Regions from separate parts of the Exiguobacterium sp. KKT215 genome, predicted to be linked through region 2. Evidence: predicted binding sites of a transcription regulator. Region 2 holds the regulator's gene; the other holds the start of a gene.
The links. The regulator LexA, encoded in region 2, represses DNA repair genes until DNA is damaged. The targets are predictions, from matches to a motif close to CGAACATATGTTCG.
Positions count from the first base shown of each region.

Region 1: a site for LexA is predicted at 1,852-1,865, ahead of ACZ2GZ_RS04705 (Y-family DNA polymerase). Genes of this name have one in related genera too.

Region 1 is NZ_CM145756.1:887,961-891,038, forward strand. It holds gene ACZ2GZ_RS04695 (SulP family inorganic anion transporter) at 1-214, shown strand, start outside; gene ACZ2GZ_RS04700 (YolD-like family protein) at 211-540, opposite strand; gene ACZ2GZ_RS04705 (Y-family DNA polymerase) at 537-1,832, opposite strand; gene secA2 (accessory Sec system translocase SecA2) at 2,070-3,078, shown strand, end outside.
Region 2 is NZ_CM145756.1:1,302,507-1,305,584, reverse strand. It holds gene tkt (transketolase) at 1-338, opposite strand, end outside; gene ACZ2GZ_RS06810 (DUF896 domain-containing protein) at 537-770, opposite strand; gene ACZ2GZ_RS06805 (YneB family resolvase-like protein) at 831-1,475, opposite strand; gene ACZ2GZ_RS06800 (hypothetical protein) at 1,548-1,784, opposite strand; gene lexA (transcriptional repressor LexA) at 1,990-2,610, shown strand; gene ACZ2GZ_RS06790 (metal-binding protein) at 2,610-3,050, shown strand.

The DNA.
Region 1 (3,078 bases), 410 kb from region 2:
CGACGTGTTCATCTTCAACTTCCATCGCTGTCCGGTCATCGATGTGACGGCCGTCGAAGAGATTCGCCGTGTCGTCCGGGAGCTGAAAGCGGCCGATCGTCGTGTCGTTTTCGCGCACTTGTCGGCACCGGTGCGGCAGACACTCGCGCATTACGGCGTCCTCGATGACGTCGATACGTTCGATACGACGCAGGAAGCAATTGACGCGTCTTAACGGACGGACAGAATCTGACCGAACGGGATGCGAAGCACCTCGGTGTCGAACAGCTCGACTTCACGCTCGGCGTAATAGATGGCGTGGACGTAGCCGCGCACCGTATGGGTCATGCCGTTGTCGAACAGCGTCAGCTCGACGGCGTCGCCTTCACGGATGGCGCGTTCGAGCTCGGTCTGCCATAAATAGAGCAACTGCTCATCCAAGTCGGGTAGCTCGATCTTTTGGACGTGGGCGTAATATTTCTTCAGGAGCGCCACGTGCTCGGGCATGAGGAACGGAATCCATTTCAATTCACCGCGGTCTTTGTAGCGGGTCTGACTCATGACGATTCACCTCCTTGTTTATGTCCGCCGATTAACCGCTGGCGGGTACGGAGCGGACTGTCTTTCAGTAAACTCGACGCCGGGCGGATCGTGCCGCGCCCGAAGCGGACGTTCAAGCTATCGACGAGATCGAGGAAGTCGAACCGGCGCGCCCGGGCCCACTCGTCCTCGAAGAATGACAGCTGAACGTGGTCACTCCGGGGCTCGAGCTTGCCGAGGGCGACCGAGACATACCGGACCGCCTCCGTCTCGTCCCACGCGTCGAGGAAGAGCGTCAACAATACCGGCAAGAACTCGCGCTCGTCCGCTGTGAAGCGGGCGAGCTTTTTTTGTTTGCTGAAGCCGCGCCGCTCGCTCGTCCGGGTGTAGCGAACGCCGAGATGGACGCTGCCGCCGACGAGACCGGCCTGTCGCGTCCGCATCCCGACCTCCACGGCGATGGCCTGTAAGACGAGCCGGATGGCCGCGTACGTCGTATAGTCTTTCATGAGCGTGATGCCGTGGCCGATCGTCCGGGGCCGCTGCCGTTTCGCCCCGAACAACGAGCTCGGCGGAAGGATTGTCGGCGATTCGTCGATGCCCCAGGCGTGATGCCACAGCTCGGCGCCGATGACGCCGAACTTCTCATGGAGCGTCTCGAGCGGATAGCGGGCGAGGTCGCCGATCGTGTCGATGCCGAGCCGCCGAAGATGGACTTCCATCTTCGCACCGACGCCCCACATCTTGCCGATTGGGGCCGGGTGGATCAATCGTTCGACGTCGTGGAGGAAACAGCTGGCGACACCCGTCTTCTTCCCATGAAGGTCGAGGACGAGCTTGGCGAGGACGTTGTTCGGACCGATGCCGATCGTGACCGGGATGCCGGTATAGCGGAACACGGTCGAGCGGATGAGGCGGGCGACGTGCGCATCGTTCCCGAACAGCCGCTCCGTCCCGGTCAAGTCGACGAGCGTCTCATCGACTGAGTAGACGCGGATTGCCTCGGGGGGTGCGAACTGATGCAAGATGTGGACGATTTGCACGGACACGTTCAAATAGTGGCTCATCCGGGCCTCGGCGTAGATGATGTGCCGCCGCTCGTGCCACGGCAACCGGTCGATGTGGAAGCGCCGGGAGCCGGTCTTGATGCCGAGCTGCTTCATCGGAGGTGTCGCGGCGAGGACGAGGGCGCCGTGATCTTGGAGGTTTGATAAGACGACGAGCTTCGTCTTGTACGGGTTCAACTTGCGGGCGGCGCACTCGCAACTGGCATAGAATGAGACGCTATCGATACAAAAAATCCGACGTCGCATAGCCACCTCTCCTTTTTTACGAACAAGCGTTCTGTTTTTCTCATCGTATCACGGTCTCACGCCGTCTCAAATAGAAAAATGAAAACAAATTTTGAAAAGAGTCAAAAAAAGGATGGATGGTGAATAAAATTCCATCTTTTTGGAATTTACCGAAATAATAAAGCGAGGCGGAAACAAAATCCGTTATAATGAGAGGGTAGCTAGACAAATATGGTTTCGGACGATGGAGGCTATCCTGTGATTGATTTTGTGAAGCAATTGACCAATGATCAGGCACGACGATTGAAAACCTATAAGAAACAAGTCGAACGCATCAACGCGTATGAGGAGACGATGCAAGCTTTGGACGATGCAGCGCTTCGCCAGTACGCGCTCGAACTGAAACAGCGGCTTACGGACGGTGCGGATGTCCGCGCCATCACGGAGGAAGGGTTCGCCCTCGTTCGTGAGGCATCCGTCCGGACGATTGGGCTCCGTCACTATGACGTCCAGCTTATCGGCGGTCTCGCCCTGCTCGAAGGAAATATCGCCGAGATGCCGACCGGGGAAGGGAAGACGCTCGTCGCGGCATTGCCGGCGTTCGTCAAAGCACTCGAAGGAAAAGGCGTCCACGTCATCACGGTGAACGACTATTTGGCGCAACGTGACGCCGAGCAAATTGGCAAGATTCACACGTTCCTCGGACTCACGGTCGGGTTGAACGTGCCGGAGATGGAGCTCGCTGACAAACAAGCGGCGTATACGGCCGATATTACATACGGGGTCGGGACCGAGTTCGGCTTCGACTATCTTCGGGACCACTTGGTCGGCTCGCCGGAAGAACGGGTCCAGCGTCCGTTCCATTTCGCGTTGCTCGATGAAGTCGACAGCGTCTTGATTGACGAGGCGAAGACGCCGCTCATCATCGCCCAGAAGGACGAGTCACACGTCCGTTTGAAACGTCTCGCCCAAACCGTGTTCGGTCAATTGACGGAAGACGACTATACGGTCGACCTCGAGGCGCGCGCCGTCATGTTCTCGGATAAGGGCATCGAGAAGATTGAAGCGTTGTTCTCGGTCGACAACTTGTTTTCCGCCGAGCACCACGTCCTCTATCACTACATGATGCAGGCGCTCCGGGCGAACGTATTGTTCGAGCGGGACGTCGACTATATCGTCCAAGAAGGCAAAATCGAGTTAATCGATTTGTTCACGGGGCGGGTCATGGAAGGACGCAGCCTGTCGGAAGGCCTCCATCAGGCGCTCG
Region 2 (3,078 bases):
GCCGTGTGACGGTACTCTGGGTGTCCAGGCGTCTTCGAATCCATTTGACGGAACGATTTGAGGTCGTCGAGTGAAAGGTCGTAACCAGATAAGTGAAGAAGCGAGTACAAGAGCATCGAACCGTGTCCCGCTGAAAGAACGAACCGATCGCGGTTGAACCAGTTCGGGTTTTTCGGGTTGTGACGCATCTTATCCGTCCAAAGTGTGAACGCCATCGGAGCCGCACCCATCGGCATCCCCGGGTGACCAGAGTTCGCTTTTTGGACCGCATCAATCGAGAGCGTCCGAATCGAGTTAATCGCTAATAATTCTTTAGTAGTTGTTTCCACTAATTTCATCCTCTCTGTTGTTACAAAGTTTCTACCCGTCATATTTTAGCATACTCATTCGTGTGTCACAACTAATTAATTAGTATAACACATTGAATGGAATCGTTTACTTCCTTTCGTCCAAAATCAGTCCAATAAGTCCCCCTGATCCCCGTTCGCGTATAACAAACATGCACACCCTATATGAAATAGGATGTGCATTCGTGGTCACTCCGAGCGATGTCGTTTCTGCTCGTCTTTCAATTTTTCAGGCGTTACATCGTTCCCGTCCGGATCGACGACCTTCATCCCCATCATTTGTGATTTGAATGATTGGCGGAACGCTTGCAAATATTGTTGGCGCAGCGCTTGCTGCTCGTCCATCTCTTCTGATGACAATCCATCTGTCTTGGCTTTGTTGGCGAGAAAATTGATTCGCTCCAACTGTTCAGGTGCTAGCATCAGGCTCGCCCCCTCTCTACTGAATTTGTTCTTCTACTGTACAAAATCAGCGAGCAGGAATCAAGTTTCTGGCACTGATACGTGCTCCAAATAACGACGGTTCACGGTCGCTTTCGACACCTCATAGCCAAAACCACGTAGCGTGGCGGCAATTTCAGCGAACGTCAGTCCGCGCTCGCGCAGTTGGACGATCTCTTCGATCGGGACTTCGATTCGGCTCCGACCGCCTTGATCGTGATGTTGGATGTTGCGGTGCGGGTTGAACCCGTTCGCGACCGCCCGACGCATGCCGCGTGAGATTTTCGCATTATGGATTTTACGCTGGTACTCCTCGACGACACTGACGATTTCAAGCACCATCTTCTCGGCATCCGAGACGACGTATTCATCGGACGATTGCATCGTCAACAAGCGGACGTTATGTTTCATGAGCGTATGCAAGATGGCGATTTTCGCGTTCCCTCGTCCGAGGCGGCTGTCATCGCTCACGAGCACGGCATCGAGATTAGACGTCGAGACGTGCTCCAACAAATCGAGCAACCCCGTCCGATTGACCTCATACCCACTCTCTTGCTCACTGATCACATCGACGATTTCGGCGTTAAGACGTTTCGCCATCCGCGTCAGTTCGTCCGCTTGGCGACCGAGTGACGTCTCTTGCGTGGACTTGTTCGTCGACACGCGACAATAAATGACGACTCGCATCCCGTCACTTCCTTTCTTTCCATTCGCCCTCTACGATACACAGGTTCGGGGGCTGTTCGCAATCAGAAAAGATTATTCGGCGGCGAACCACGTCGTCTTGTCGTCTTCTTTCTCAGCGCGTTCGGCGAGAAGCTGTGCCTCGAGCGACTCGGCCTCCGTCAAGGCGACTTCTTCTTCGACGCTATGCTCGATCACCGGTTCGGTCGCGACGACATCGACGTCGTGGCGCATCTCCCCGACCATATAAAACGCGAACATTCCAAGTGCCAACATGCCGACTAAAATGATTCCATTGATTGTGTCTCTCATAACGATTACCTCCTGGGAATAAGAATACACGTTCTTGAGAACGTCTGTTCGTTTATCTGTTCTCATCATAAAACAAGAACTTCTGTTCGGTCAAGTAGAAAAAAACGAACGAATGTTTGTGCGCTCATGTGTTCTTGTGTTAAACTAAACCCATAAAGAATAGGATGCGTTCGCAGGTTATTCGACATAATCGAGGTGAAATCCATTGAAAAAAATGTCAGCAAGACAACAACAGATTCTTGATTTTATAAAAGCCGAGGTCCGGGCGAAAGGGTATCCACCTTCCGTTCGTGAAATCGGAGAGGCAGTCGGACTCGCATCGAGCTCGACCGTCCACGGCCACTTGGACCGTCTAGAGAAGCGTGGATTGATTCGACGTGACAAGACGAAGCCACGTGCCATCGAAATTTTAGATGAAGAGATGTCAGTCGTGGAAGACCATGATGCCGTCATGTACGTGCCGGTCATCGGGAAAGTCACGGCCGGTACGCCAATCACGGCAATCGAGAACGTGGAAGAGCACTTCCCGCTCCCGGCCCACGTCGTCGGTTCCGACAACGTCTACATGCTCTCGGTATCGGGAGACTCGATGATTAACGCCGGCATCTTGGACGGGGACCGTGTCCTCGTCCGCCAACAGAACACGGCCGACAATGGAGAGATTGTCGTCGCCATGACGGATGAAGGCGAAGCGACGGTGAAGCGGATTTATAAAGAAGCTTCGAAAGTCCGTCTTCAACCAGAGAACGACGAGCTCGAAGCGATGTATTTCGATAACGTGTCGATTTTAGGGAAGGTCATCGGTGTATACCGCACGATTCACTAATGGCTAGTGGCAAGACACATACCCGTACGAATCTCGTGGCAATCGGTGCTCTTGCGATTGCCACGCCTTTTATTGACATCGATGTTCCGACCATGTTCCTATTCGGCGCCCTAATCGGGACGTTCTGGCTCTCCCCGGACCTTGACTTAAAGTCGGACGCCTATTATCGATGGGGACCACTCCGAGGCTTTTGGCTCCCTTACGTGAAGATTATGCCCCATCGGTCGTTATTCTCGCATTTGCCGCTCTTGAGCGATCTGATCCGGGTCATCTATCTTGGCTTCCCGCTCACGCTCGTGCTCACGTTCACGCCGTATGAGGAAGCTGCCAGATCATGGCTCGACCTAAACGGGGCCGCATGTTTCTTCGGACTCGTCTTCGCGACGACGTTACATACGACGCTCGATTATGCGTCCACGTTCTTCAAACGTGCCTTTTAAGCCAAACATTTATGCCATACACCTAAAA